2 regions of the Sphingobacterium sp. HSC-15S19 genome follow, and region 1 is predicted to be linked to the other one. Evidence: riboswitches for the same ligand, from Rfam matches in the RefSeq annotation. Region 1 holds a riboswitch; the other holds the start of a gene.
The links. Region 1 has a riboswitch for thiamine pyrophosphate ahead of thiM (hydroxyethylthiazole kinase). Riboswitches for the same ligand answer to the same signal wherever they lie in the genome.
Positions count from the first base shown of each region.

Region 2: it holds a riboswitch for thiamine pyrophosphate, as region 1 does, so the genes downstream of both, thiS (sulfur carrier protein ThiS) here and thiM (hydroxyethylthiazole kinase) in region 1, are expected to answer to the same signal.

Region 1 covers NZ_JBNPWQ010000006.1:2,632-19,104, forward strand. Annotated here, with positions in the region: gene L1283_RS06135 (hypothetical protein) at 239-622, opposite strand; gene L1283_RS06140 (TonB-dependent receptor) at 725-3,337, opposite strand; gene L1283_RS06145 (Crp/Fnr family transcriptional regulator) at 3,767-4,396, shown strand; gene L1283_RS06150 (NAD(P)-dependent oxidoreductase) at 4,457-5,302, shown strand; gene L1283_RS06155 (dienelactone hydrolase family protein) at 5,421-6,164, shown strand; gene L1283_RS06160 (hypothetical protein) at 6,198-7,448, shown strand; gene L1283_RS06165 (VanW family protein) at 7,574-8,416, shown strand; TPP riboswitch at 8,479-8,571, shown strand; gene thiM (hydroxyethylthiazole kinase) at 8,653-9,456, shown strand; gene thiE (thiamine phosphate synthase) at 9,446-10,078, shown strand; gene thiD (bifunctional hydroxymethylpyrimidine kinase/phosphomethylpyrimidine kinase) at 10,075-10,914, shown strand; gene tenA (thiaminase II) at 10,901-11,557, shown strand; gene L1283_RS06190 (GIN domain-containing protein) at 11,807-12,550, shown strand; gene L1283_RS06195 (hypothetical protein) at 12,642-12,869, opposite strand; gene L1283_RS06200 (DUF1572 family protein) at 12,918-13,493, shown strand; gene L1283_RS06205 (helix-turn-helix domain-containing protein) at 13,646-14,533, shown strand; gene L1283_RS06210 (DUF2490 domain-containing protein) at 14,530-15,336, opposite strand; gene L1283_RS06215 (urea transporter) at 15,364-16,254, opposite strand; gene L1283_RS06220 (urease accessory protein UreD) at 16,265-16,473, opposite strand, start outside.
Region 2 covers NZ_JBNPWQ010000022.1:15,099-31,571, forward strand. Annotated here, with positions in the region: gene L1283_RS17685 (thiamine phosphate synthase) at 1-129, opposite strand, end outside; gene L1283_RS17690 (thiamine phosphate synthase) at 75-692, opposite strand; gene thiC (phosphomethylpyrimidine synthase ThiC) at 689-2,503, opposite strand; gene thiS (sulfur carrier protein ThiS) at 2,550-2,756, opposite strand; TPP riboswitch at 2,816-2,911, opposite strand; gene L1283_RS17705 (alpha-L-rhamnosidase) at 3,072-5,708, shown strand; gene L1283_RS17710 (PLP-dependent aminotransferase family protein) at 5,772-7,187, opposite strand; gene L1283_RS17715 (DMT family transporter) at 7,299-8,189, shown strand; gene L1283_RS17720 (GrpB family protein) at 8,328-8,936, shown strand; gene L1283_RS17725 (DinB family protein) at 9,021-9,449, shown strand; gene L1283_RS17730 (hypothetical protein) at 9,702-10,340, shown strand; gene L1283_RS17735 (SRPBCC family protein) at 10,521-10,988, shown strand; gene L1283_RS17740 (hypothetical protein) at 11,069-11,839, shown strand; gene L1283_RS17745 (serine hydrolase domain-containing protein) at 12,231-13,034, opposite strand; gene L1283_RS17750 (hypothetical protein) at 13,069-13,224, opposite strand; gene L1283_RS17755 (hypothetical protein) at 13,364-13,945, shown strand; gene L1283_RS17760 (PepSY-like domain-containing protein) at 14,020-14,232, shown strand; gene L1283_RS17765 (dihydrofolate reductase family protein) at 14,506-15,069, shown strand; gene L1283_RS17770 (spondin domain-containing protein) at 15,172-16,470, shown strand.

The DNA.
Region 1 (16,473 bases):
ATAATTTGAATACATTAAAATTTATTAAAGGAACAAATAAAATGTGTCCCAAAATGTGTCCTTTTATAGTGAATTTTAAAATTTACAAAATAAAAAACCGTCTTAAAACACATTTAAGACGGTTCAAATATATGAAAATACTTATTTTAAAAACATATGCTTCATACCCAAAACTAAGCTAAATTTCATTACAAAAGAAATCTAACGGGAGATCGGGTACTATAATCGGGTGTTCTTATCAACTAATTTCACCTGTCAGGTATAAATATTTATAGCGGACAATATCCCTCGAATTTGTAAATTTGATTAATTTTTCCTTTTTGAAAACATAATTGGAAACCTTCTCTTCCATCAAACGCAGGAACTCAACAAATTCAGCAAAAAAGTCTTGACGTTCTCCTGGTGTAAACTGGCTGTTTTTTACAATCCAAAAGAATTGCTCTTCATTTACATGGAAAGATACCTCATTTTTCTTTTCTTTTCGAAAAATAAAGATTGGGTCATTTTCTTGGTTAATAAATAAAGCAAAGCCTGTATTTCCACCATCCAAATTAACAACAAAAGCAGAAAAATGGACAGTACCGATCTGTAAATTTTCCAGACAAATTAATTTATGCAACATCAGGTTGACAATTAGATCACCTAAAATTATTAAGTTTTTATTAAAAAACAAAAAAAGGCCCTCAAAATAATTGTGGGCCTTTTGTATTCGACGTAAATCTTATTAGAATGTAAATTTCACAGATGCATTCCAAGTTCTACCCTGTCCGATCAAAACAAAATTGGAAGTATCAATACCATTCCAAGTATTGTTCACATCTGTCACCAAGTTACTCGAAGTAGCTTCCGAAATATAGAACTTATTCAACACATTGTTCATGTTAACACGGAAACTCATGCTGTTCTTGTCACTTACTTTGACATTGTAAGAAAGACCGGCATCCAAAAGATTAAAAGAAGGTAATTTCATATAGCGTCCATAAGTTTGGCCATCTATTACTTCTCTACGATAATTCGATGCATACAAACGCTCATAATATCTGTAGTTTGCGTCAACAGACAAACCCTTAAACACTTTATATTTAGCACCAAATCCATAAGAAGTTTGCGCTGCGTTACCAACATGTTCACCGGTTAAATTAACCTGAGAACGTCCCAATTCGACGCGGTTATCGTTACGTATAACAGAGTTTACTGCACCATCGTATTTCCAGTCACCTATCGATAAAAACCCTGTTAGGCTTAATTTTTCGATTGGGCGGGCCTCAAAATCAACTTCTACCCCGCTATGAACCTGTTTTACACCGTAATTTGTTGTATATAAATAGGCACCTTCGACCAAAATACCAGGATCATTTGTTGGATTGTATTTTTTCACATCATCTGCCGTCGCTAAACTCGAACTACCCGTAACACGGTTTTCCCAAGTTGTGCGGTAAACATTCACATTCACATCCAAGAATCGAGAAGCAAACTTATAACCTGCCTCTAAACCAAGGATTTTTTCATTTTCAGCATTTTCATTAATATCATTTGCAAAATTCATGAAAATATTGTTTTGATAAGGCTGACGGGAATAGTACCCCGCATTACCAAAAACACTATGATGTCCCAATGTATAACTTACACCACCCTTCGTATTGTAGCCAAAATTGTTCACGTCTTTAGAATCCTCATTACCTGGTGTGTATTGAAAATAATCAGAACGTTTGTTTTGTTGTTCGGAAACCGATCCTTGGAAAAACGCTGTAAAGCCATTTTTCGCATATTCCAATTGACCGAACAGACCTCCGTAACGGATATATTGATTGTAATCCCAAGCTAAACGATCTTCACGCGAATCAGGTTTACTTGAGAAAGCTTTCCAAGGGTTCGTTGAGTATGTATTGGTAACCAATGGCTTATTAGGGAAATTAACATTACCACCTAATACGACACCATTTGTATTTCCAAGTGGATCTGTCAATTTACGATAGTGTGTACCTTTATAGTCCCTTACATCAAAACCGACATTGAAATTCAAGGATTCTGAAAGTTTACGATTATAGTTAGAAACTATACCAAACCATTGGTGATTGTTCACATCAGCAGCTAAATATTTGCCTGTATTATATTTATCACTTCTTAGCGATTGGCCACCCCCAGCAGCTAACGATGCGTAAACGACAGTTGACAAAGATGATTTATCATCAATCGTCCAGTCCCAGTTCAAGTTGGCTACTGGCTTATGATAAAAGTTCTTTTGTGCATTCATCATCACGCCGTTTGCATCCTTATAATTGTCGTTATAACGTCTGCCATTAGCGAGATAGTTAGACAATTTTGAGGTATAGCCTTGGTTGTGCCATTGTGGTGCACCCGTTACCATAAAGTTCAGGTTGTGCTTTTCATTCGCTTTATATCCAACAGACAAGAAATAACTTTGTCCAGCACCTTCTGTATGGTCCATATAACCGTTACCTGACCACTGCGTAAACATAGCCGAAACAGCAAAGCCGTTTTTCATAAGACCGGTATTGTAACCTACCGTTGCCTTCATAAACATATCGTTACCAACAGTGGTACGAACAAAACCACCCTCTTTCATTGCAGTGGATTGTGTCACGTAATTTACGGTTCCGCCGACAGATGAAATCGCTAATTTAGATGATCCCAAACCACGTTGAATCTGCACTAAAGAGGCAATATCTGTAAGTCCCGACCAATTTGACCAATACACACTTCCATTGTCCATACCATTGATAGGCTGACCGTTCAACAAAAATGCTGTATTGGACTGATCAAAACCACGTGTTGTCATAGAAGACTCACCAAAACCTTTTGCCTGACCAGTGATATAAACCGAAGGGGTATTAGCTAATGCTGAAGTAATATCCTGTGCTCCTACCCTTTCCTCTAAATCCTGCTTACGGATCGTCGAAACGGCAATAGGTGTCTTTCTTCCTGCCGCAATATCGATAACCCCATGACCGACAACAACAACCTCATCCAAATTTGTTGAAGATCCAGCCGTAAAAATTGGATTGATATTCAACGATTCCCCCGATTTCAGCATGATGTTTTCGAAAACAACAGGCGTTTCGCCAATGTAAGTTACCTCTACTTTGTAGGGGCCTCCTTCTTGAAGATTTGAAATTTGAAATTTTCCTTGGGCATCGGCTGAGCCACTTACTACTTGTCCACTTGGGATGTGGGTAATTTTAATGGTTGCTCCTTTAACCGTTTGTCCAGTAGCTTCTTTGACAACTCCTGAAACTGAACCAGTATTTGCTGTTTGACCTTGAACGGCACTATAACTAGCAAAAACAAGGGCAAAAAAAAGTAAAGACTTTTTCATGTTAGATGTGATTGTTTTGTTTTTGTGCCGCAAAATTAGGAATTGATTGTCTTTTTAACTAATTTTAACAATACCAATATCATGCAGTATCTCTATACAGAAAGAATAAATTTTAATCTTCCACAGAAAAACAGCAAATTTCAGCAAAAAGAGGCAATAAAAATACAGCATACATAAAATAAATACAATATATCCATCCTATTCATGAAAAAACATCAAAAATAATCAGAATAATATTTTGTCTGTTTTGAATAAATCAAAATTTAGCATTTTTACGATTTTTATGAATTGCATACAAGATTTTATAGCTTATCCCCATGCGGTGCTAAAAATTGTTTCTTTCAATCCGTCGTTTCTACCTACCTCCTTTTCTTCCCACAACAGCTGAAATAAGCCTATAAATAATTAACTTTAACTAATTTAAAAAATATGTTATCCATAGAACAAGCTTATACAGGCATTCTTGAACCGGAATTAATCGCTGAAATAGCGGAAAACGCGCATATAAAAACGTTCCGTGAAGGTGATCTCATCATTGATACCAATCAATATATCAAGGCGATGCCTCTCCTCTTGGATGGGGCAATAAAAATTGTCCGGGAGGATGAAGATAAAGGCGAATTGTTGCTCTACTATCTGGAAAAAGGTCAAACCTGTACAATGTCAATAGCCTGTTGCCTCGGGAATAAAAAAAGTGAAATTCGTGCGCTCGCAGAAAAAACAACGACTGTAGCCATGATTCCAAATGAGCTTGTCAACCTTTGGATGGGAAAATACCCTTCCTGGCGAAATTTCATCATATCAAGCTATTCAAGCCGTATGGACGAAATGTTACAAGCTGTTGATAGTCTAGCTTTTTCCAATATGGAAGAACGCATCATCAACTATTTAAAAGCCAAAGTGAAGCTGAATGACGACCGAATACTCACCCTTACGCATCAGGATATCGCTTCCGATTTAAATACATCCCGAGTCGTTGTCTCCCGAATTTTAAAAAAACTGGAACAGGAAGATAAAATAGTGCTGCTACGTAACGAAATTAGGGTATTGGTGGAATGAGCAAAACATTTGTATCTTTAGTTATACGTAAATTTCAAGAGCAATTAATGTAATTTTTAGATGAAGATAGAAAAATTAGGATTTATAGGATTAGGAAACATGGGGTATCCCATGGCTAAAAATCTAGAAAAAGCAGGATTCCCCCTTTCTGTTTACAATAGAAACAAGGCTAAAGCTGCAGGTTTTGAAGAGCAATCAATTATCAGAGAAGATATAGGTGAATTAGTCGATCATAGCGATATTATATTCTCCATGCTCACAAATGATGAAGCGGTCAACGAAGTTTATGAAAAAATCCTCCAAAGGGAGATCAAGGGCAAATTATTTGTCGATATGAGTACAATATCTCGTGAACGCTGTATTTCAATAGCCACTAAGCTAAAAGAAAAAGGCGCTGCTTTTATCGATGCTCCCGTTGCCGGCAGTACCAAGCCAGCGACTGAGGGTACACTTATTATTATGGTCGGTGGTGATCCCGAAGACCTTCATCGCGCCCGACCATACCTCGAGCAGATGGGAAAATCGATCAAACATCTCGGCGAAAATGGTCAGGGAATTGCCGCTAAACTTGCGATCAACTATTTCCTTTCGACGATTTACCAAGGTCTCGCGGAGACGATCTTATTTTCAGATAAACTGGGAATTCAACGAAGCGATATGCTCGAAATCATCAACGATAGTGCCAGCGGCAGTGGGGCAACAAAAGTGAAAACACCATTATTGGTGGAAGAAAACTACAGTCCTGCATTTGCGCTAGACCTTATGCTGAAAGATATTCGACTGGCTCAACAGGCCGGTGCTGACTATCCCCTCCTCAAGACCTTACTCGAAACCTACGGAAAAGCACAGGATCAAGGTCTCGGACAGCTCGATGTTATTGGTATCATTGAATCCATCAAGTCATAGCTTCAGGTTGGCGACAGTGAAGAAAATGTACATTGAAAATTATATTTAGTTGAGATGGACTCCAAATTAGGTTCATTTCTGATCACACAAAATAATAAGTGGAACAAATTATTAACAGATGAAAACAGTTATGACACTATTGGTGCTTACTATGGTCACCATGACTACGCAGGCCCAACAATTAAAACAGGTTTCTTACCAGGATGGTGAACAAAAACTCAACGGCATGGTAACCTCCAATAGGGCAAAAAAAGGCCCTGCTGTCTTAATTCTTCCGGCATGGAAGGGAATTGACAACGAAGCGAAACAAGCTGCATTGCTTCTTGAAAAAGAAGGTTACATCGCGTTCATTGCCGACATCTACGGTGAAGGAAATATTCCCTCGGACAACACCGCAGCTTCGAAAATTGCCGGCCACTATAAGACAGACTATAAAGCTTATCAGCATCGCATAATGCTCGCATTGGAACAACTGAAAAAAGAGGGCGCGGATCCGACGAAAATTGCTGTCATCGGCTATTGTTTTGGAGGTTCAGGAGCCTTAGAAGCAGCGAGAGCCGGCTTCCCCGTCAATGCAGTGATCAGTATCCACGGAGGCCTATCCAAAGCTGCCGACAGACCCAATGGTTCGATCAAAACAAAAGTACTCGTTGAGCACCCAGCAGCCGATAAAAGCGTATCAAAAGAAGATTACGATGGGTTGGTCAAGGAATTAAATGAAGGAAAAGCAGACTGGCAAATAATTACCTACGCAAATTCGGGACATACGTTTACGAATCCCGAGTCAGCCGAATATAACCCCGTAATGGCTAAACGTGCCTGGGAGCACACCTTATTATTTTTGAAAGAAGTATTAAATTAAATAGCAAAGTCAACAACAGCAATATCGACCCAAATGAATTATAACGCGAAACTGCACTTTTATCCGATTATCATTCAGTTGTTGATATTGCTGTTATATAGTCCCAGCGCAGCATCGCAAACAGTAAAATCGCTAACAATAGCTAGCCCAACGCATGCAGTTCTTTTTCTAACCAATGAGTCCGATAAATCAACTGATTTTATCATGCGTCTACACGAAAAAAATGCTGCTGAGATTTTCAAATTAGTACCTTATAGCACAACAAAGTTACTGGTCACAAAAACCGATGCAAAAAAACTCACATTCATCGTTAAAAATCACCAGTGGACCATCGACGTATTGTCATTGAAGCAACGTCATGCCATGATCTTGTTTGATGGATTAGCCAAACCCAAGATCATATACGATAGTAATACCTATCTGGCAGCAGCCAAACCGATATTAAACACCAGCACACAAATTGCGTCAAAGAAAGCTTCTGCACAATATAATGCCTCACATTTCTTTGACTCAATCGCACAAGTTCAATTTATTCCATCCGGGCAATATGCAGCGGCTATTATCGCAAATTCCGCTCTTCCTCTTTATTACAGTCAGCGTAAGAATAAATGTGACGGCACTTATGTAATGCAGCAGTTTTCGGACGAAAATGCGGTGCAATCCGGTGCAATTATGACGACTGTATATGAAGAAGGCAAAGAGATCACATCGAACAATCTTTCCGGGGGAAATAATTATTACAACAAAAGATGCTATAATCAATTCGGACTTATCGACTCCATACAGTACCTTCGAAATAGTAAGTGGAGCAGCAGTACAATTTACCGGTATCTCCCAAATACCATTGTTTCCTACGATCCTACATTTGAATCGGCGATGATTTATCACTTGAACAGTAAACTCCAGGTTATAAAAAGTGAATCCATTCATTTTGTCTATCAACGGAGAGACTGGACCATTTACAGTTATGATCAACAGAATCGAATTACTGAAGAGATTTCGGGCAGAAATGATCAAAGAGAAAGTCGCGTCCGCTATCAATATGATAGTCCGGAAACAAGTGACTACTCGCTGCGCCAAACCTTCGATCAAAGCGATCGACTGACAGCCGAAATCAAGCGATCGTACCGAGCCAACGAAACGATTGATGAGTTTTATTATGAGGGTGTATTACAACAAAAATCTATTGTAAAAGATCTCGGAAACTGTGCCTACGAAAGCTTGATCTATAACAAGGAGGGAAAGTTAACAGCGAAATACATACAGGCAAAGAAAACCAACTAAACGAACTGAAAAACTGCACTAAGCTCAGACAATAAGATTCTTGATTTTGACAAAAAAATATTCGACGAAATTCGGCAAAAAACACATTTCTGCACTAATTTTGATAGCGATACATAAACGTCAAATTGAGAAAAAGAAAACTGATCAGTCAACTTCATCCCATACTCTATTTTATTGCAGTATGGGCGAGAAGAGTGCAGCGCAAAGCCGTTTGGCTATTTGATAATAAGAAATACAGCACAGCTAAATCAACTGAAAAACTTCCCTTTCGTATTAAAAAGCATCAGTCTGTCTTATTAAAAAAACTAGGCGAAAATAATATGCAATTGCAGATTAACAAAGTTACCAACCTGAAAATTGCAGCAGCACAGATTAATAGCATTCTGATCAGACCGAAGGAAACCTTTTCATTTTGTAAACTCGTTGGACTACCCACTGTAAAAAAAGGATATCTGCCCGGCATGGAGTTATCCTTTGGTGAAGCAAGAGCGGGTATTGGCGGTGGAATCTGTCAAATATCCAACCTCATCCATTGGCTTGTTATCCATAGTCAACTCACCGTCAATGAACGTTATCACCACTCTTTTGATCCATTTCCGGACGATGGCCGTGTTTTGCCATTCGGTAGTGGAGCTACCGTCTTTTATAATTACCGCGACTATCAATTCACCAACAACACGCCTTACACCTTTCAAATAAATCTCTGGTTCACAGACAAATGTTTAGAGGGCGAATTAAGAATTGATCAAGAACTGGATTTTGCGTACCATGTCGTTGAAAAAGAACATCAATTTCTTAAAATAGACAATCAGTTCTTTCGGAAAAATGAGATTTGGCGCGAGAAATTTTTAAAGTTTCAGGGTGGAAAGATTTTGGAAACCGAACTTTTGACCAAAAATTTTGCCCGGGTTACCTATACCCCTGTTGAATACATTGAAATTAGTGCCGATCAAAATCCGGCCGATTAATTCAACAAGCTAATGATCGAAAAATGACGGATATGAAAAGTCCTCTTTTTTGTTTAAGTTTGGTCTGGCTTTGGGGGTATTCTGTATAGAATTGAGATAGTCCCTTTGAACCTGATTCGGTTTATACCGGCGTAGGGAAAAGCAAAAATCCACTGTACAGCATACTCCTTTACTGCACAGGCTATCGCTCTTCTTCCCTCCAAGGCCACACAGTATATCTTAGCATATGTAAAAAAATGGAAGATTCAATTATCAATTTATTAGAGCAGCTGAGGGTCGAAAAACCCCTTGTACACAACATCACAAACCTAGTCGTGATGAACAATACTGCCAACGCACTTTTAGCCCTAGGAGCGTCCCCTGTGATGGTACACAGCCCATTAGAAGTACGCGAGGTTGTCGATATTGCACAAGCTCTTGTCATTAATATCGGCACCTTGAGTGAAGATACTGCCGAAGCTATGCTGGTTGCTACCGAACATGCCAATACCATTGGACGGCCATGGGTACTTGATCCTGTTGGTGCTGGGATATCAGCATTCCGCAATGATTTATTATCCAATCTACTGGATCTCAAACCCACGGTTATTCGTGGAAATGCATCAGAAATCATGACGCTGTACAATTTCAACCAACCGAACACAAAGGGAGTCGACAGCACGACAGCGAGTAAAGATGCGCTCCGATTTGGCCAATTATTACAAGAACAAACCGGCTCCATTATCTGTATTTCTGGAGAAGTAGACTATATCCTTTCACAGCAATATCGGGTTGAAGTTTTTAATGGCAACCCTTTAATGACACAGGTAACTGGGCTTGGCTGTAGTGCTACTGCGCTTATTGGTGCATTTCTAGGTGTTACAGACCAATATTTTGAAGCAGCTGTTGCCGGTGTATCCATTCTGAGCTTAGCGGGAGAACTCGCTGCCCAAACAGCAGCTGGACCGGGCACCCTGCAATTGAATCTCTATGATGAACTCTATCAGCTCAATGCAGAACGTCTAAAATCAAAGCTCAAGATCAAACGCTATGCGCATTAATCCGCTTTTTCCCTACCCTTTATATTTGGTAATTTCTGAGCGGGACTGTTATCCTCAAAATTGGCTCAATGTTGCCGAAGAAGCCATTATTGGCGGAGTCGATCTTATACAATTGCGCGAAAAGGCTGACGATCCGGCCACATTTTTGGATAAAGCCATCCGTTTGAAAAAACTGACCGATCATTACGGTATTCCGCTCGTGATCAATGATGCCGTAGCAATCGCTGCCCAAATCGAGGCATGGGGAATTCATGTGGGTCAAAATGATTTGCAGCCGCTCGCTATTCGCGAAAAATATGGTGATAAATTAACCATAGGCTGGTCCATAGAAGACATGCAACAACTGGAAAGTGAACAAATGTACACCGTCGACCACCTTGGTGTAAGCCCCATTTTTTCTACGAAAACAAAAGTAGATACGGTTACTGAATGGGGAATTGCGGGTTTAAAACAACTTCGGAGTAGGACGGAAAAACCATTGATCGCTATCGGAAGGATGAATTTACAAACAGCAGAAGAGACCTGGAATGCCGGTGCAGACTCCATTGCAGTCGTTTCGGCCATATGCCAAAGTCAAGATCCCAGAGCTGCCAGTGCACAACTAAAAGAACTATTAAAATGACAAAAGATAAAAAATACCGCGTCCCTACCGTACTCAGCATTGCGGGGTTCGATGGTAGCGGTGGTGCAGGTATACAGGCAGATACCAAAACCATATCTGCATTAGGTTGTTATGCCATGAATGTTTTAACTGCCTTACCCGTTCAGAACACACAAGGTGTAAGACGTATTTATGAAATTCCTACAGCAGCCGTCCAGGACCAATTGGATGCTATTTTTGACGATATCTATCCCGATGCAATCAAAATAGGAATGGTACACAATATTGAACTTGTGGAGCTTATTAGCAGCTATTTAAAAGAATATAAAGGGCCTATCGTATTTGATCCAGTCATGGTCTCGACCAGCGGGCACAAGCTCATTCACGATGATACAATTCAGGCCTGCATAGAACTTCTTTTTCCTTTAGCAACGCTGATTACACCAAATTTAGACGAGGTAAGTGTTTTAGTAAACGAAGTTATTGACAATGTCGAGAAGATAAAAAAAGCGGGAAATAGCCTATTGGCGAAAGGTTGTCAATCCGTTTTGATTAAAGGCGGGCATCTCCAAAGTCAAGAATTAACATCCCTGTTGTTCCAGCACAAGAGCCCACCAATTGAATTCAAATCTCAAAAAATTAACAGCAAAAATACACATGGTTCCGGTTGTTCGCTTTCTTCAGCAATTGCGAGCCATTTGGCACAAGGCGTTGGTCTCGATAGCGCGGTTGAATTCGCATTGGCCTATATACACGCAGCAATAGCTGGTAGCAAAGATCTCGTCATTGGCAAAGGAAATGGGCCATTAAATCACTTCCATAATCCGATTAAACTTATTCAATATGAACTGGACTGATCATGCCTGGGAATCCATAACAGCTATTTATTCTGATATACTTACTATGCCATTTATTGTTCAGCTTAGTGATGGTAGTCTTTCCCTGGATAAATTTCAATTTTACATGCAGCAGGATGCTTTCTATTTAGAAGAATTTGGCCGTGTGCTCGCCTTTATAGGTGCAAAAAGTGCGGATAACCAACAAGCATTGGACTATTTCGAATTTGGTCGCAATGCGCTTCTTGTTGAACGGGCATTACACGAAAATTACTTTCGGGAATTTGGTTTAAGTCCTGCCGACAAGAGCAACAAAATCGAACCAACCTGCCATCATTATGTCCATTTTCTTAAAAGCGTAGCCGCTTTCGAGAGCATTGAGGTCGCTATGGCGGCAACACTCCCCTGTTTTTGGATTTATAAGGAGGTCGGAGATCACATTGTATCGACAGCAAATACACAGGGAAATCCCTATTCCAAATGGATAGAAACCTATAGCGGTGAGGATTTTGCACAGGGCGTTATCAAGGCGAAAAACTACGTTGACAAAATTGCTGCAGAAACTACTGCAACAAAACGGGAGAAGATGCGACAAGTATTTATAACAGCTTCCCAATTAGAGTATCAATTCTGGTTAGCAGCCTACAAACGAAGGGTATGGTAAACAAACTATTGTCCGATACCGAACAGTTGATGTTCAAAAATTAGCATTAACGAAAATAGCACTCAGAAACAAAACTAGTGTTAATCAGTATTTTAAACGGATTTAAAGTTTTGGCATTACTATTATACTATAGGTGGCAGTTAACGATAGAGCGTGTACATAAGTGCATAAGCACATAAGAAACGATAAAAAGGGAAATTAAAATGAAACTTTCAGTAACAATAAATTTAAATTAATAATAGAAAAATAATGAAAAGAATCTTAACCATTGCCTTTATTTCATTTTTATATGTAGCTCAGGCACAAGAACGCGAAACACGCAAGATCACTGCTCCAGATGGCATTTCATCGGCAACTTCATTACGTGTAGATTATATTCACTCTAATCGCAACGAGGTTGTTGTTGAAGCAGATACTCCGGAGCATTTATCCCTTATCGAAACGACTGTAAAAAACGGTACACTCTATGTACAGTATAAAAGAAACAGTTCTGTCAGAAATGCGAGAAACAATCGCGTAACTGTTTACTCAAGCAAGATACCAACACGTTTTTCGGCATCTTCTAGCAGTTCAATTCATACCGATGAAACAATTAAGGCCGATAAAATTTCTGTTGACGTATCTTCTTCAGCAAGCATATCCCTTAAAAGATTAATTGCGGATGATATAAGCCTTTCAACAAGTTCTTCGAGTAGTTTAACAACGAATGTGAGCAGTAAAAATTTGCAGGTATCTGCAAGTAGTTCGTCCAGCCAAGACATTTCGGGAAGTGCTTCAAATTTAAATTTGAACACCAACTCATCGGCATCGGTTGATATGAGCCGTTTCTCAACAACAAATGCCCAAATACAAGCGAATTCGTCTGCAAATGTAACGCTCAGCGTGAAAGAAAACTTACAGGGAAAGGTTTCTACATCTGCCAGAATTGCGTTAAAAAATCAACCAAAAAATGTCCAAGTTGACAAATCAACTAGCGGCAGAGTAGTACTATAATTTTTAGTGTGGTCTTTAATAAAGACTGTTTGTTTATGTTTAATGTTTAGTTAGCTTAAAGGTGATACATACCCCAGTATCACCTTTGCTTTTATCGACCTTTTTGCTCACACTTCTCCTTCTCCTTCTCCTTCTCCTTCTCCTTCTCCTTCTCCTTCTCCTTCTCCTTCTCCTTCTCCTTCTCCTTCTCCTTCTCCTTCTCCTTCTCCTTATAAATTTGCACATTAATCACTTCAAAAAGCAGTATCAGGAAATTAGTGAGATCGATAACACCACCAGATTTCTGCTCAAAAAAAACTATTTTAGGTTTCGGTTTCACGACATTTTTGTATATTAATATGCATATAAATGATAAACTTTCGGCGTAATGGATAATTTCTTAGCGACTTGTATAAAGCAATTTCAATATTATAAATCATTGGGTGATAAAACATTTACACAACTAAGCACTGAACAGCTCTTTTGGCATCCAAATGATTCAAGCAATAGCATTGCATTAATTGTAAAACATTTAGGTGGAAATATGCTTTCCCGTTGGACGGATTTTCTCAGCACAGATGGTGAAAAAGAAAATAGGAACCGGGATCAGGAATTTGAGAACAGCTGGACAGATCGCGACGAGCTTATTACTTATTGGAATGCTGGATGGGCTTGTCTATTTCAAGCAATAGAATCGCTCGGAGAAGAAGATCTCGTTAAAATCATCTATATCCGTAATCAAGGACATACCGTCATGGAAGCGATCTTGCGGCAACTCGCACATTATCCTTACCACATCGGGCAGATTCTCTATATCGGAAAAATATGTTTGGATGATAAATGGTCCACCTTATCGATACCCAAAGGTCATTCAGCTTCCTATAATAAGGAGAAATTCAGCCACGAAAAACAGCAACAACATTTCACCTCCGAGTTTCTAAAAGGAAATCAGGAGAATATGTAGTAAATAGGCTTTTACACTCCATTAACACAGTAATTACTTAAATGAAAGCATTGGATTTTAACCTGTTTTTCGCAAACTTTTAAGTATATTTGTCATACACACAACTATTCTTTTTTAGTTGATTTCATTAGTAAGTACGTTGTTTTAAGACTATGAAAAATTCGATTAAGATCATCAACAATTACGAGTACAAAAAGTTATTTCTACCTGATGTTTCTGAGCACAATTTATTCAATGAAAATAAAATTCAAGTCTATCGAATTGAGAATTACCTACGCAGTATCCTGATGCCTGTCATCCCCTATCGTACAACGTTTAATTTTCTCATTTTTGTAACGAAGGGATCCCTGACCCAACATCTCGAAAGCGCATCTTACACATTAACTGAAAATCAAGTCATTAACATCAAACAAGGCAATATCACGGCCACACTGGCAATCTCTGATGATGTAGAAGGTTTTTTTGTAGTCTATGAAAATGAAATTGTGACTGATATTGAACTTGGTATAAACGATATCAAATTTTTCAATTCCCATCCTTTTACCACACTAAAAGCCCATGTAGCACATTGGCTCCAACAAATGTTGGTATTATTGGAAGAAGAACTTTTTACTGAGGGCCGTGTGATGGAAGTCTGCATTTCAATGATGCAGTGTATCTTATTAAAGGTGATAAAATCGGATATTGAAACAAAGGCTCCAATGAGCCGACAGCTAGATATTGCTTTCCGTTTTCGCGAATATGTACAAAAATTCCATATCGATCATAAAAACGTATTATTCTATGCCAATTTATTACATATTTCAGAAAACTACCTCAATAAATGTGTTAAAGAAGCGACGAATAAACCACCGAAACAATGGATTAGCGAAATAAGTATCTTACATAGCCAGATTCTGCTGCAGGATGCTACGAGAGATATTGCCGGTATAGCCTTTGAATTGAAATTTCAATCGCCCTCGTATTTTACTCGGCTATTTAAAAAAATCACTGGGTATTCACCCAGTGACTATCGAAAACATAAGTTTATGGCGGGCTAATGTTTTTTACTGTAAGGTAAATTCCAAATTAAATCTACGGCCAAATAATGAACGCCAAAATCTACTTTGTCATAGCCTTTAATTAAGTCGTTCATATACCCCAGATCCAATCGCAAAGGTGTTTTTGGAATATCTGTCATGTAATAGAAACCCAGACGGGTCTCTTTATAAGCAAAGCTAGACCATGTACTAGCAGGTTCGTAAAGCTTACTGATTGCAAAAAGCCCTTCTGCGCTCAAAGCCAATTCTTGCTTATTTTTAGCCGAAATTTTAAAATTTAGCTGCGACTTCAAGCGGGTCCTAAATTGAAAATTCTCTTCTGTTTTCTGAAAATCAGCTGTAAAGAACTTTCGAAACTCTTGCCTTAAGGTATTTTTCCATTTCAAACGATCATTCAGGGTAAATGTATACGCATATCGCCCATATAACCTAAATTCTTGCTCGACACCTTCATTATGGTAGGGTGCTGCCTCATCATAAACGTTTTGGCGACGATAGCTCAATGCATAGCTATATTGTTGATTCTTGGCAAACTTATGATAGACTTCATGATTTAGCACCCAAATGGCCTGCTTATGAAATGGATTTGAATCGTCGGGCGTACTTTTGGTTCCCAGACCGATGTAGGTTAGTGCCTCTTTGGTTCCCGCACTATCCAGTTTCCGGCGTAGGCCCAGAACAGACCAAGATGCGGTCCTTGCTTTTCCTAACCCCGGTGGACTGACTTGCCCGTAGGCAGTATTTACATGAATTCCCAATAAGAGCATTATTGGGAATAGTTTTATTAAACGAAATTTAAACATACATAAAATTTTAGTTCACAAAAAGGACTAGGAAGTCCCTTCTGCTGATGAAAATTTATTCACCAACCATTTATCGATAAGTTTGACCGGTTGCATCGCCCACATCGCAAAAACAAATGGGAAAGTCAATGTTGTCCAGCCGTTATGAATCAAAAAGTGATCAAAATATGTGGCGATAATTGTTCCGATCAGTACATATACGCCATCACGAACACGTGGGCCGCTCAGAGCGATTCCAACCAAAACCGCATTGAAGCTAAAAATGCCATTATTGGTCATATCTGCAGATTCATGGCCATGGTGCGAAATATAAACACTGATGATAACAGCAGCGAAACCGTAAAGTGCTCCCATGGGATTGCTCAGGAAAACCCCAATGAAAAAGATCAATCCAGCAATTAAACTACCCTGAAAAATAACCTGACCAAAGGCATGGCCTTCAATTAAGAAATCATCCATTTCTTGAATATCAACAAAATGCTCGGGTACCGTCCTTAAAGCCAATTCTGGAATACTCAACACATACAATGCGATCCAGGTAATTAAGATAAAAGGAAATGTAAATACCGGCAGATTCTTCTTTAATGCAAAACCCATCAAGATGGTGGTCAACGCAGATCCGACGATTAAAGCTCCCCATACCCAGACGTTTGTCTGAAAATAGAAAACCAAAGCAATACCATAAAGCGTAGCATTAAATCCGAAGAGTCCATCATTGATATGACCCTCATCAAATTTCATCAACTTGGCAGTCAATACCCCGACGATATTGGCGAGGATTCCCGCAAAGCCCATTAGTGCCGAATCATAAATAATGGCGTCTATAAATAAAATACCCGTCCAAATGTTACCCTGTAACATAATTTGCCCAAATCCTTTAAAAAAAGCTTTTACAAAAGCTAGGATGTTATTTTTCATTGGAATATAATTAGTTGTTATTCAAAAATATGTTGTCCCATAATGCGCTTTGCATTTCTTTAAAAAGAAGATAAAGCTGTTCGGCACCGTAACCTAAAACGCGAACCATAAAACCGTCGTGCTGCAATTCACTAATACCAAACGCAACGTCTTTGGTTTCCCCATATTGTTCATGGAAAGTCTCGATCCAGTCACTTGGATTCAAGCCGGCACTATTAA
Region 2 (16,473 bases), on a different contig from region 1:
GGCGTCCTTCCATCTGATCTGTATCCATTTGGCCCCCGCATCCAGCGCTTTCAGTATGTTATTTTTTTGTTCAGTTAATGTTTGTCCCTGCGATATATATTGGAGTTTTTCCATAGTTTTTGTTTGCATGCTATAAAATTTTGAACGGGATCAGGGTGCTTCCATAAAGTACCATATAAGGCAATTCCATCTGCACCTTGCTGCATCGGGATAAGACAGTTGCCTTGGTTTATCCCTCCAAGACCGATGAGACCAACAGTAAAGTTGGAGCGTGACGGGAGCTGATCCAACCTTGCATTATACACTCCATACCCCACTTTTGAGATGCTTGGAAATAATGGACTTAGAAAAGCATAGGCCCAACATTCATCAAGGTTATTGAATTGATCGATATCATGCACAGATGTCGAACAGATTGCTGTAGACAGCATTTGATTTGTAGATCTATCCTTTCTATTCTTTTCGTTCATATGAATACGTGCGATTCCGAGCTCAGCCGATAGGTGAGGGTGGGAATGTAGGACCAATCTGTCCAGGTACGTTGAATCTATAGATTCAACGTACCTGGACATTTGTAGGTCCGTAAAATGATACTTGCGCAAATGCAGGATATCAAGTCCTTCTTTGAACAAAGCATTTATAATCCCTTTTTCAGAAGGGATCGTTTCTGCTGCTGTCAAAGCGATGATCATAAATAGATCTCTTTTCCTTGTGCGATGAATTCCTGCGATTTTTCCAGCATTCCTTGTGCGGCACTATCTCTGATTTCCTGCGTAATTTTCATCGAACAAAATTTGGGGCCGCACATGGAGCAGAAGTGTGCCACTTTGGCCGCATCTGCAGGCAACGTTTCGTCATGATACTCCCGTGCGGTATCTGGATCCAGGGAAAGGTTGAATTGATCTTCCCACCTAAATTCAAATCTCGCTTTACTCAAGGCATTATCACGGTATTGTGCACCCGGATGTCCTTTGGCCAAATCGGCCGCATGGGCAGCTAGTTTATAGGTGATTACACCGTCTTTAACGTCTTTTTTATTTGGTAGGCCCAGATGTTCTTTGGGCGTCACATAGCAAAGCATCGCACATCCATACCAACCGATCATCGCAGCTCCAATGGCCGACGTGATATGGTCATAACCTGGAGCGATATCAGTTGTTAAGGGACCCAAGGTATAAAATGGAGCTTCGTCACAACAAGCCAATTGCTTGTCCATATTCTCTTTGATCAATTGCATAGGAACATGCCCTGGACCTTCGATCATCACCTGAACATCATGTTTCCAGGCGACCTTGGTGAGTTCGCCCAGTGTTTCGAGCTCAGCAAATTGAGCCGCATCGTTGGCGTCCGCAATGGCTCCTGGACGGAGACCATCGCCAAGTGAAAAAGCAACATCATATCGCTTCATAATCTCACAGATCTCCTCAAAATGGGTATAGAGAAAGTTCTCTTTGTGGTGGAAAAGACACCATTTGGCCATGATAGACCCACCTCTGGAGACAATGCCCGTTACTCGAGAAGCGGTGAGATGGATATAACGAAGCAGTACGCCGGCGTGTATGGTAAAGTACGAAACACCCTGTTCGGCCTGTTCAATCAAGGTATCTTTGAATATTTCCCAGGTAAGGTCCTCGGCCACCCCCTTCACTTTTTCGAGCGCCTGATAGATCGGTACCGTACCGATTGGAACGGGCGAGTTACGGATAATCCATTCGCGGGTTTCGTGAATATTTTTGCCAGTGGATAGGTCCATGATGGTATCGGCTCCCCAACGACAGGCCCATACCGCTTTTTCAACTTCTTCCTCTATACTTGAACTTACGGCGCTATTGCCAATATTGGCATTAATTTTAACAAGAAAGTTGCGCCCGATAATCATGGGTTCACTTTCAGGATGATTTATATTATTGGGGATGATCGCTCTTCCGGCAGCGATTTCCTCACGGACAAATTCTGGTGTAATAGCTTTATTATGTGTTCTAGCGCCAAAGTTTTGCCCTTTATGCTGATGATCCATTCCGGGGGTACTGGCCGTGAGCTGCTCGATACGTTGGTTTTCACGGATAGCAACGTACTCCATTTCTGGGGTAATGATGCCTTGCTTTGCATAATGTAATTGGGTGACATTCCTGCCGGCAGAGGCTACTTTCGGTTTATGGCTATACGCAAATCGGAGTTCATCTAACGTTGAATCAGAAAGGCGTTTTTGTCCATATTCAGAGCTTATGCCAGCTAGCTGTATGACATCCTGACGATCCAAGATCCACTGATCGCGAAGGCGAGGGAGGCCTTTTCGGATATCGATATGGACGGTATCATCCGTATAAGGTCCAGAAGTATCATAAATTGTTACCGGCGGATTAATTTCTACTTCTCCATTCGTTAATTTGGTTGGACTCAAGGTGATTTGACGCATGGCGACTTGAATAGGAAATAGTTTTCCGGATACAAAAATTTTCTTTGCATTTGGAAAGGGTGATTGCGTAATTGTTTCAGCTGTCATTTTTTTCTGTATTGGGTGAATTACTCGGTTGATTTTTTGGAAATGGCTATCCGCCCTGAGATGCGGTAATTAAGATAATCTGATCGTAAGGTTTAAGTGTTGTCGTAGCCCAGTCCTTTTTGGGGATGACTTTGTTGTTGATGGCTACAGCCACACCCTGAGTTTTGCCAGATAATTCCAAAAGCAACAAGCCTTCAAGTGAAGTAAGTGTGGGATCGAAAAATCGAATCTGATGGTTTATTGTAAGTTCCATTCCTTAATTTTTTTGGTAAAACTTTAGGAATGGCTACACAAAGGCACAGCAATGCACCTTGTAGACAGCTCACTTTTCCCTACGCCAGTATGATCCGGATCAGGTTCTAAGGGTAAAATCTCAGCCTGCACGAGCAGACACCCCTAAAGTTGCGACTAAGATAAGGTTATTTTTATGAAAGTTGCAAGAAATTTATTTTACAGACTTAGGCATATTGTGCAGGAAAGTACAGGTCAGTATGTGGGAAATATTTGATATATTAGTTTTTTGAATCAGCTAAAACAATTTAACAACCACCAAGAATAGTATCTTTTAATGCGTAGGATTTTATTGACAACACTGTTGTGTATCGCTAGCAACACTTATGCCCAACCTAAACACAACTGCAGCGCCGTGCAGTTGACATGCGAACATTTGGTCAATCCGTTGGGTATTGATGCAATTCACCCGAGACTTAGCTGGCGACTTGAGGACCAACGTAAAGGTGCGGTACAACAAGCTTATCAGATCCTTTTAGGGCAAGATTCGCTGGCATTACTGAAAGAGACAAAAGATAGCTGGGATAGTGGCAAACAGTTCAGCTCGGCTATGTTAGTGTCCTATAACGGCGCACAGTTAAAGCCACAGACTAAGTACTACTGGAAGGTTAAAATATGGGATAAGGATGGTGTATCAACACGTTCTGAAATAGCATCTTTCGAAACAGGAATGATGGGAATGGACCTTTGGAAAGGAAAATGGATCAGCGACAATAAGGATATTCATGCACGGGAAACGCCTTATTTTAGAAGAGAATTTAAGGCAAATAAGCAGATAAAATCTGCCCGCGCGTATATTGCCACAGCGGGATTATATGAACTTTCCATTAATGGCCAGCGCGTTGGCGACCACCGTCTGGATCCAATGTATACACGATTTGACCGACGCACGTTGTATGTCGTGACGGACGTAACCCAGCAGCTTCAAAAAGGAGAGAACGCTATTGGCGTTGTTTTGGGGAATGGCTGGTATAATCATCAACCAATGGCCGTTTGGAACTTTGATAAAGCACCATGGCGGGCCCGGCCAACATTCTGTTTAGAACTGAAAATTGTTTATACAGATGGAACGACGGAAACCATTGTTTCGGATAAGCAGTGGAAGACTGCTTCGGGGCCAATCACCTATAATAATATTTACACTGGTGAGCATTACGATGCAAGACTGGAAATACCTAACTGGGATAAACCAAAATACGATGATTCGGCCTGGCCGGCTGTTCAGTATAGAAATGCGCCATCAGCGCATATCGTTTCCCAACAGATGGTACCGATTCGGCTCGTAAAGTCCTATAAGCCAAAATCAGTGACAAAGATAGACCAACGTACCTATGTGTTCGATATGGGCCAGAATATGGCCGGGATTACAAAAATTAGAGTGAAAGGAGCTGCGGGTACTATGCTGCGTATCAAGCATGGTGAGCGATTGCAGGCCGATGGGCATCTTGATCAGTCCAATATTGATGTTTATTATCGCGGCGATAAGGAAAAGGAGCCTTTTCAGACCGATATATTGACCTTAAGTGGCCGCGAGGATGAGTTTATGGCCAAGTTCGGTTACAAAGGGTTTCGTTATGTCGAGGTTAGCAGCAGTGCCGCAATTGCATTGGATAGTTCGGCTGTGACCGCCTATTTTATGCATAGTGATGTGTCTGCTATTGGACAGCTCAAGACATCATCAGCGTTGGTCAATAAACTATGGACAGCGACCAACAATGCCTACTTGTCCAATTTGATGGGCTATCCTACAGACTGTCCGCAACGGGAAAAGAACGGCTGGACAGGGGATGGGCACCTTGCGATTGAAACAGCTCTATACAATTTTGACGGGATAACAGTTTATGAAAAATGGATGGCGGATCATCGTGATGAACAACAGGAGAATGGTGTCTTACCCGATATTATTCCAACTGGCGGATGGGGCTACGGTACCGCAAATGGTTTGGATTGGACAAGCACCATTGCCATCATTCCATGGCAGATCTATCAGTTTTATGGAGATCCACGTGCATTAGAAGAATGCTACCTAAATATCAAACGCTATGTCGATTATGTAGACGGAATCAGCCCGTCTGGATTGACAACGTTTGGGCGTGGAGACTGGGTGCCGGTGAAGTCACAGTCCAATCTGGAGTTGACCTCATCTGTTTATTTTTATGTGGATGCGACCATCTTGGCTGCTGCGGCCAAATTGTTTGGATACACAGCAGATCAACAAAAATATGAACTGCTAAGCGAAAAAATTAAGACGGCCATCAACGCTAAATTTTTAGATGCTTCCAAGGGTGTTTATAGCAATGGAACACAGACCGAACTGAGTGTACCACTCTATTGGGGGGTTGTACCCAATGAAATGAAAGCCCGTGTTGCAGCCAATCTGAATAAGAAAGTGGAAGAGACCAACTTTCATTTGGATGTAGGCGTATTGGGTGCTAAAGCATTATTGAATGCGTTAAAAGATAACGGTTATGCAACGACAGCCTATAAGGTCGCGGTACAAGATACCTACCCGTCTTGGGGATGGTGGATTGTAAATGGAGCGACAACATTGTTGGAGAACTGGGATTTAAAAGCAACACGGGATATTTCAGACAACCACATGATGTTTGGCGAAATCGGTGGTTGGTTTTTTAAATCTATCGGCGGGATTCTGCCAGATCCTGAACAACCTGGATTTAAACATGTACTCTTAAAACCTATCTTCCCCCAGGAACTGAAAGAATCTTCTATTTCTTACGATTCACCCTACGGTAAAATTGTTTCTGAATGGAAGTTAAAGGATAAAATGATCGTATATAATATCCAAATACCTGCTAATGCGACGGCAACATTTTATCCACCGGATAATGTTAGAGGCAGCGATATCGTCCAATTGGAGGCTGGTAAACACAGGCTGGTGCTGGAACTCAAGTAAGCATAGGCCCCGACTTGTTGTTTCGTTGTCTTGACTGTTGGTTTTATTCTTTTATGTTATAATCTATTGGAGGGCTTTTGCGAGTTTACCAAGCTGTTTTAACTTTAAGGCGAGTTCATTGCTCCAGGGTAAGCCAATACAGAGACGCATGCAATGGTGAAATTGATCCTGCAAGGTGAAGATCCTTCCCGGTGAAATGCTAATCTGTAGTTTAAGCGCATAGTTGTATAGTTTGCCTGTATCGATGTGTTTTGGAAATTCAACCCATAGGGCGAGTCCGCCCTGTGGGCGGCTTATTTTAGTACCTTCCGGAAAATGGTCCGCGATGATAGCGGCATACTGCCGGTAGTTTTCTGTTAATGATCTACGGAGTTTACGTAGGTGATTTTCATACTTTCCTGTTAATAGAAAATTTCCCACTGCCTCGTTGATGATCGCTGTAGATGATAGGGAATGGATCAGTTTTAGTTTGATAATCTGTTCCTTGTATTTTCCAGGAGCGACCCATCCGACACGGAAGCCCGGAGCCAATGTCTTTGAAACTGACCCGCACCAGAGTACATTGCCATCTAGGTCAAAAGATTTGCAACATTTGGGGCGTTGGGTGCCAAAATGGAGGTCGCCGTAAGTGTCATCTTCGATCAGCGGGATATGATGTTTTGCTAGCAGTGATACAATTTCCCGCTTGTTCTCATCCGGCATACAATAGCCCAAAGGGGTGTTAAAATTGGGAACCAGTAAGCAGAGTTTGATTTCGGGCAATAGCTTTTTGAGGGCTTCAATGTTTATTCCCGTAATGGGGTCCGTGGCTATTTCCAGCACCTTAAGTCCCAGGCTAACGGCAAGTTGGAGGATACCCGGATAGCAGGGGCTTTCAAGAGCCAGTGTATCTCCAGGTTTGGTTAAGGCCATCAGACATAAAACCAACGCATTCATACAGCCGTTGGTGGTAACGACCTCATCTTCGTTTAGATTTCCACCCCAGGCCAATGAACGTACAGCTACCATACGACGTAATTTTATATTGCCCTGCAAGGGCTCATATGCTGTGCCACCATCGCTGAGCTCCTGTGTAGCGAGAACGATTTCTTTTTTCAATTTTGCGGTAGGCAGGAGACTTCCCGAAGGAACACCGATGGAAAATAAGGTTAAATCCCGGCGCCCCATGGTTGAATACACCTTATTCATTAATTGATCTGGTTCTCGGTTATTGGCGATTGGAATAGGTTGACTGGCTGCGGCCAAAGGAAGCTGCAAATAGTTTGGAGGACTAACGAAGTAGCCGGACTGAGGTTTGGACCGTATAAGTGAACGTCCTTCAAGCTCTAAAAATATCCTTTTTGCGGTATTTATACTGATACCGTGTTCAGCACTTAGATTTCTCACTGAAGGTAGTTTCTCGCCAGCTTTTAAGACACCTGAATTAATCTTATTCGCAATATTGTCTGCTATTTCATTATACAAATAATCTTTTTTCATAAAATAAGGATTAATATCTGTCTTCAAAGGTAACTGTGTCCATTGAATTATCAAAAACTGTGACTGTGCTTAGTTCTTGTAATGGACGAACTTTGTGTAAAAGGTTGAAACATGGCAGAATTAAGTATAAGTAAATTACAAGAAAATACCGCAAGCGGTTGGTTAAACGGTTTTATTGGGGTGGTATTATTTAGTGGTTCGTTGCCGGCAACACGAATGGCGGTTTTAGCATTTGACCCCGTATTTGTGACGCTAGCCAGAGCTTCGATTGCAGGTATATTGGCACTGGTAACATTGATCGTTTTTAAGGAAAAACGCCCAGAAAGAAAACAATTGGGTTCGCTATGCATCGTTGCAATAGGATGTGTCGTTGGATTTCCCTTACTGAGTGCTTTAGCCCTGCAGCACATCACGTCTGCGCACTCTATCGTTTTTATCGGTATTTTGCCCGTATCGACAGCCGTATTTGGTATTATACGCGGTGGCGAGCGTCCGAAGCCAATCTTTTGGCTGTTCTCTGCTTTAGGGAGCCTACTGGTGATCGGCTATGCGCTGGCACAAGGACTAACAGCCTCACCTTTAGGTGACGTTTTAATGATTTTATCGGTCATTCTCTGTGGTTTGGGCTATGCTGAAGGCGCTAAATTGACCAAGACACTGGGTGGTTGGCAGGTCATTTCCTGGGCCCTGGTTTTGTCGCTGCCGCTGATGTTGCCACTTACTTTTATCTATCTTCCATCCACTTTTGATGCTGTACCTATGGGCGCCTGGGCTAGTTTAGCCTATGTTTCTTTGTTCAGTATGTTTATTGGCTTTGTTTTTTGGTATAAAGGACTTGCCCAAGGTGGCACGGCGACTATCGGACAGTTACAGTTATTACAGCCATTCTTTGGTTTGGCTTTAGCCGCCTGGCTTCTTCATGAACAAGTCAGTGTTGGCATGCTTGCTGTAACAGTTGGTGTTATCCTCTGTGTCGTAGCGACGAAGAAATTTGCCCAATAAATGCATTAGAAAAATAGAACTGGTTTATAGGTTCTCTCGGAAAACCATAAATTTATTAACTTTAACTTTTAGGGCATCGTTCGAGGTGTATTTGATCGAATGATGTCTATTATCTTGTATTGACAAAGACAATAGCGTATGATTTTACCGTTTGAACCTTATAATCCGATATGGAAAGCGAATTTCGACAGCATTCAAAATGAACTTCTTGCATTGTTGAAACCTATAAGGTCGAGGGTAGATCACATAGGCAGTACGGCCGTTGAGGGATTGTCTGCCAAACCAATCATTGATATATTGATCGGTCTTGAGGAAGAAAATGACCTTGATCGCATTCCGTTCCTGTTGCAGGGTAAATGCTATGTATATTATGAAAAATATAATGAGGATATGCCTTACAGACGTTTTTTTGTCGCCCTGATTGATCGGCCTGAAGTATTGGGGTTGCCAGAGCACATTGCACCCGACGATGAAATTCCAGTACGATTGCATGATCATTCGCTACGGATAGCGCATATTCACAGCATACCGTTGCAATCAGAACACTGGTTGCGCCATATCGCGTTTCGCGATTATCTGCGTGTACATGAAGAAGTAAGAGATCAGTATCAGGCGATCAAAGAAAAGTTGGTACTCCAGCAATGGAAAGATGGGAACGACTATAATGACGCCAAAGATGAATTTTTGAAAGAGCACGAAGCAAAAGCTGTGGAATGGTACAAAAAAGTTTACGGAACAATAAAATAGTAGAACAATGGAACGTTGCACAATAGCGTGGAGGCAAGGGATTACATTGTTAAGAAATTAGTGCAATAAGAGATAGATTTAGGTATGAGTACATTTTTGTCAGAATTTGAGGATATTATCCATGATTTTACCCAGCAAATTATGGAATTAAACGAGGACGATTTTAATATGAAATTGGGACAAAATAAGTGGAGTAAAAAAGAAATTCTAGGTCATTTAGTCGATAGCGCTTTTGTAAATTACGGACGGTTTATAAGAGCTCAATTTGAAGAAAATCCAAAAATATACTATGATCAGGTAGCCTACTGTTCATCTGCTGACTATCAACATGCTGAGACCGTTAAATTATGCAATCTATGGCGATCGGTAAACGAGCAATTGTTGTTTTTGTTTCAGCATATAATTGCGAATAAACTGACACAAAGGACTTGTAATGACCATAGCCTCGAATTTTTAATGCATGACTATGTGATGCATTTGAAGCATCACAGAAATCAGATTTTGCCTGAATGATGAAATTTAATCCCTGATGAGTGGTGTCCTTACTTCTCAAGGACCTTTTTGATAATATCAATTAAGAATTAAAGTATTTCTTTTATAATTAATAACTGCAAAACAATTGTCAGTGTAAACTTGTTGTCTAATAGGTGGTTCTATAGTTTTTACGCTAAGACTACCCAAAATAGATCGATGTACTGGCATATCCCACGAAAATACGAAGAGACTCTCTGCTACACTTCAAAAGGACACTAATTTTTAAAATATATGAAATCGAAGTCATTTTTAACCGCAATTGTCTCAAGCTTCTTATTGTTGGCTTGTAGTACCTCCACAAGGATAACAGATGTCTATAAAAATAGAGATCTGACTCCAAAACAATACCAAACAATATTCATTATTGCGATGACAAACCATGCTAAAGCACAGGAAGTCATTGAATCCAATTTGGCTGAAGCGGCTTCCATGCATGGCTACAAGGCTATTAAAAGTACTGATGTTTTTAAACGCACGTTCACCAAAGATGAAAGTCAAAATAGAGATTTAGTGATGAAAGCAGTACACAGTCTGAATGCGGATGCTATTTTTACTGTTACCCTGATCGACAAAACCAGCGAAACCCGATATGTACCGGGAAGTGGACCTTATATGCCTTATCCGAGGTTTGGATGGTATGGTAATTTTTGGAGCTATTACTCCCATTGGTACCCGATTGCATACGATCCTGGATATTATACCACGGATAAAATGTACTATCTGGAAAGCAATCTATATGACGTTAGTTCCGAACAACTGGTTTGGAGTGTGCAGTCTGAAACAATCAACCCTTCCAGCTTAGCTGATTTTTCTAAAAGTTATACGAAAGCCCTTATTAAGGCTCTAGAAAAGGATATGTCCACTAAATAACCATCGATAAAAGTATATTTAAAAGCTAGCTTTAAATTAAATCGTTATATTGGTATATAATTATTCTTTATGATAATAATATAGCCTCGTTAAATGTTTTTTATAGTATATTTGTAAACTAATTTGTGGTAGTGTTGTTATATTGACAAGCAATAAAGTTAGTTCAAATAAGATGAGGTAATGAGGTACAAAATATATAGAGAACAACAATTGGCCTGCGATTTGGATACCGCTTGGTCTTTTTTTTCTTCACCCATGAATCTTTCAGAAATTACACCAAAAGATATGGGGTTTGTTGTCGTCTCAGACTTTCGTCGGCAAGAAATTTCTGAGGGAATGATCATTGATTATTTGGTATCTCCGATCCTTCGGTTTCCGCTGAAGTGGAAGACCAAAATAACGCAAGTGGAAAAGAATAAAAGTTTTACTGATTTTCAACTAGAGGGACCTTATGCCTATTGGAATCATTTTCATGAGTTTATTCCGAATGAAAAAGGAGTGCTCATGAAAGACAGGGTAGATTATGAATTGCCTTTGGGAATTCTAGGCACAATTGTGCATGGAGTTTTTGTTAAAAAAAAGTTGGAGCAAATCTTCGATTACCGTTATCAGGTTTTAGAAAAATTATTTAATCAAACTAAGAATTAGTGATAACGAGTCTATTGCAGTTCACGTGACCGGCGGAAGGAGGTCAAATGAGCTTTTAAACATATTTTATGCTGTATACAATGAAGAAAATCTATCAAATAACCAATGGAGTTGCTTTGGTCATTACGGTGATTATTAATTACCTATCCAATACGGGAATTTTTAATGGGGAGACCATGGCAACGGTTTCTGCTAAATATCAAAATCTATTTACACCCGCGGGATATGCCTTTACCATATGGGGCCTCATTTATTTGGGGTTGTTTGGATTTGTAATTTATTTTGGTCCTTTTGTCAGACAGACAAACGAAAAGGAAAAAGTAGTTTTAAAAGTCGGATGGTGGTTCTTGATTTCTTGTCTAGCAAATAGTCTATGGGTCATTACCTGGTTGTATGACTATACCTTTTTGACTATTTTATTAATGATCTTACTTTTTGTGTCGCTATTAAAGATAATTCACCATACACAATCTATTGTGTTTCATGCTGCACGCAGCAAGCGTATATTTCTTAAGTTCCCTTTTCAACTTTATGCAGGATGGATTTCAGTGGCTTTGATTGCCGACATTGCAGCCTATCTCACGAAGATAGGCTGGGACGGTTTTGGATTATCAGCTACAACATGGGTTATTATCATGTTTGCAATTGCATTAATCATTCACTTATTGATGATATGGCAACGTCATATGCCCTTATTTGGACTTGTAGCTGTATGGGCTTTAATAGCAATTTCAGTTGCTAATAAATTAGTTAATAGCACTGTATATATAGCGGCTATAATAGCGGCTCTTATTGTTTTGCTAAATGTAATTGTATACTATATCCAATATCGTAAGCGACTGCCTGTCTAGTGCTTACTGGTAAATTATAGTGGTTTAGCAATCAAAGTTTAAGCTTTCCATAGTATTGTAGCCAGCTGCTATTTTATTGCTGATTCAGCAATCAATAGCTTTTGAAATTCTTTTCCGATAAATGGATTGATGACATGCTGAAATCCTTTTTGCAGCGTAAAGACAGTGATAGTCGCATCAGACTCCGGTGAATAGATGACATCTGTTCACCACCAACCGCCATGATAGTAAGCGTTGAACCCCATGTCAAAATGATAAATTCCTAAACAGTATTTAGATTTATCTGGTGGTAAGACGTAGGTATGCATCGCTTCAAGAAGTTGTTTATCCTGAATGATTTTTCCGTCAAATACATATTGGAAAAATAGGGCTGCCTCTTTGGCTGTCGCTGCTATCCCACCGCCTCCGTACAGATCCCATGAAGGATCAATGGCATACGAGTCCCAGTTGTACTTGCTTGCGTACTGATGGGCGAGAGGCAGGGGTTTTCAGGATATTGTTCTACGTTTATAAACCATGTCTTTGTTAGGTTTAATTCTTTGTATCTAAGTAAGTTTCGGATGGCTGCATAGAATGGCTGCTGTGTTTTTTGCTCAATAATTTCGGTAAGAAGTAAATAATTAATATCAGCGTAACTAAATTTTTCACCGACAGGCTGAGGGTTTCCGATATCGATGGATCTTTTGATCTGCTCGTCTTTTTTCCACTTATATTTAGGATGTTGATTGACGAATTCAAAATAAGCTTCATCTACATAATCTTGAATTCCCGAAGTGTGTGAGAGCAAATTCTTTATCGTAATTACCGCTAGATTATAACCATCGCTTTCAAATAAATGACGTGTTTTTTTTGATAATAAATTTGCAATTGGTTGATCAATAGAAAGTTCACCTTTTTCTACCAATCTTAGGATTGCTGCAGCGACATAGGGTTTCGTGTTGCTTGCAATCAAAACAGGCTGTTGGTCTTCTAGCGCTTGGTTCGTGCTGGTGTCTGCTACATCTTTTGCATAGCTCCAGGAAATATTATGTTTCGGTGCTTCTACATGAACAATAATCCCCACAGCATCCTTATTTTTATCATAAATAGAATCTACTTTTTGTTTAAAAACGGTCTGTAATTGAGCAAATCCGATCAACGGAGTAAATAAGGTATTTAATAACACTATTTTTTTCATATGTTCTTTTCTAAACATTGTGCCTCAGACTCAAAAACTCTCTTAGCATTTGCTAAGTATATTTCTTTGCTACTTCACTAGCAATCGCCTCTGCACCTGCAAATGCATCGACTTCGCAGTAGGGGTAACGGATTTCGTTGCCTGTTGCGCTTGTGAAAATAAGAATTAAAATAATAATCTTGATGGTTAAATATGTGAAATAGCACATCGAGCTTATTTAATAAACTGAGTCTGTATTTATTGATGTTCTATTTTTGAAGCGAAATGCCTTCGATTTGACAATAGGAGTTTGATTTTTACACATTATTTATTTTAATATCTTTGCGGTGTCAAATTATTAATTATTAATGAAAAGAAATTATTTTACACTCTTTATGATGGTGGCTTTTGCCTCGATGTCTTTTGCACAAACGAATACAGCAGTTGAAGCCAAAGTTGAGGATCACCAGTTTGCCTACAATATCCTGACCAATATGTCTTACGAAATGGGGATCGGAAATAAAACAACATTGCGCTTTTCAGGACCTTTATCAGGAAGTTTATTATACAGTAAAACATCGATAACGATTAACGATTATCATCATGAAGATTCTGAGTGGGGATATGCATTTCGTCCAGCGGTCGATATGCAAGTGCGGCATTATTATAATTTAAATAAAAGGCTTCAGAAAGGAAAAAAAATAGCACACAATTCCGGCAATTATATTGCTGGGGTGCTTGGAGCCGCTGGTCCGTCCATATTGAAAAGTGATAATATGTATGTTGCTGATTTCACCCTAACTTTAGGCGCAATGTGGGGTATACAGCGCACTTATGGCGAGCGTTTTATGATGAATGTAGGTATCGGGCCAGGTGTGAGTTTTTATGACAGCCAAAGCGAATTTACACCTATGGGCGGTATAACGGTTGGATTTAGATTGGGAAAATAGATAAATAATTCCCATTTCTTTCCCAAATTGATGGATAGGTTTAGATTATTATAACATTTTAAATCTTAAATCATATGGTCAATTGGAATTTAGTAACCGGCAAGGGTGAAAAACTTTCTTCCCAGGATGTCAGAAGGAGTATTTTAACTTTTATCATAAAAAATCATCCTGGGAATCAGGTTGAGTTTATCGAAAAAAAACGCAGTTCATATCGAATAGATATTAGGGGTGGAGATGCTCTTATTTTCGATTTCAATGGACAATTTGTGAGAACAGATCGTGACTAGCCTGCTTCGATGATCTGAAATAGACTTCATATTTTAAAAAAGGGGCGGGAGCTCAGCTTTATGCTCCCCCCTTCAACGGTAATTATCTTTAGTGGTTTGACTTTTTTGTTTTAATTCCTTCCACCTGCAATTTTATTCGGTGGCTATTATTTATTCTTTGAAACGTTAGCTTTCTTTTCTATCATTACCCCGGTTTATTTCTTGTCTTATGCAAAGCCTATTCAATGTGTAAAATGTTAGATTTACGGTGTAAAAGAAGCTTATTGGAAGGACATGAGAAAAGTAATTGCAGCATTCAATATGACCCTTGACGGGTTTTGTGATCATACAGCAGGCATTCCCGACGAGGAAATACATCTTCATTATACGCATCTGTTAAATAGCGCTGATGTCATTTTATATGGTAGGATTACCTATCAGCTTATGGAATATTGGCGGCCTTTTGTGAAAAATCCCTCAGGTGAACAATCAATGGATGACTTTGCATTGGCTATCGATAAAATTCCAAAAGTTGTTTTTTCAAACAGCCTGAAAAATATAGACTGGGCGAGTGCAAAATTGGCCGAAGGGATGCTTAAAGATGAAATATTGAAATTGAAACAGCAACCCGGTAGAGATATTTTGGTTGGGAGTCGAAGCTTAATTGTCCAGCTGATGAATCTCAATTTGATCGACGAACTTCAATTGTGCATTTATCCCGTTGTGGTAGGACAGGGGCTTTCACTATTCGAACATATAAGCGATAGAATAGTTTTTAAACTATTAAAAACAAGGTGTTTCTCTAGTGGTTCAGTCCTCCTGTACTATCAGTACAGTCCAACATCTACTTCCTCATAAATTATTCCCTCGGGAAATATCGGCAACACAGCGGGAAATTCAGATACCTACAGCTCCTCCCATGAAATTTACATTTGTAATGTAATTTAAAAAGAATTCATTATGAAACATAAACATTCAATTTTGTGGGCTATGGCAGCAATCCCTTTGCTAATTATCGCTTGCAATAAAAATGATGCTATGCCATCAACGTCGGCGACAACTATTACGATAGAAAATGTATTGGATTCAAAACTATTGGTCGAGTCCGGTAGCTTTAAAAACACTGGTGCTTCGCCAGTGGTTATGCCTGGCGAAGCAATTTCCATTAAGTTTTCTGCAGCCAAAGGACAAGCGCTGAGCTTTGCAACGATGTATGGTTGGTCGAATGACTTGTTTTTTGCTCCCGAAAATCCTGGCATAAAGCTGTATCAGGACAATGGAACTCCGGTTGAGGGCGATGTTTCGGCACAGATTAAATTATGGGATAATGGTACTCGTATCAATCAGATGCCAGGTGCAGCTGTAATTCACCCGGGAACAACAGAAACTGCTCCAAGAGCTATTACGGAAGTAAACGGAACCGATGCACAGGGCAATACTTATGCTCCAGCTTCTACTTTAATGAAAGCAACACTTCATTATGAAGGTAATTCCAATTTTACACTTATAATCACTAATGTCTCGGGCGGTACGACCAATCCGACCCCCTTCAGTCCCGGAGTTTGGGCAATTTCATATAGCGTGGGAGGGAACCTGTTAAATCCTAATCCATTATTTGAAGTAGGAAAACCAAGTGTAAATGGCTTGACAAATATTGCGGAGATGGGAGACAATAGCGTGTTGGGTAATTACATTAATACACAAACAGGTATTTTTACACCATTATCTCCAGTTTTGGTGGTGCTATATAAAGGCATCGAAAACCCAATATATAAAATCGGTGAAAATGACCGTGGTAAAGGACTGAAAGATTTAGCGCAAAAAGGTGATGCATCGGGCCTGGCGGCTTATCTTAAAACACTCTCCGGTGTAAAAGCGGTGTATATCCTTCCGGCGGCTAGCTCAACAGTATTACTTCCTAAAATCGGAGCGCAGGCAGGAAGTAGCGTTTCACAGCAGTTAAGTATAGCGAGTGGAGATCGAATTGCCATTGCAAGCATGTACGGCCTTTCCAACGATTGGTTCTTTGCAACAAAAGATAATGGAATTGATGCAACAGTAAAAGGAGATGTATCCTATTCAATCGGATTGTTTGACAATGGGACAGCGATTAATCAGTTTCCCGGAGCTGGCAATGAGCAGGCAGGATTAGGTGGCACTCCTGTGACCGAACGTAAACCAATTGGAGAAGTGCCTAATCCAAATGGGTTCACCACACTGCCATCAATTTCTAGCATTATTAAAGTAACAATCAACTAATTT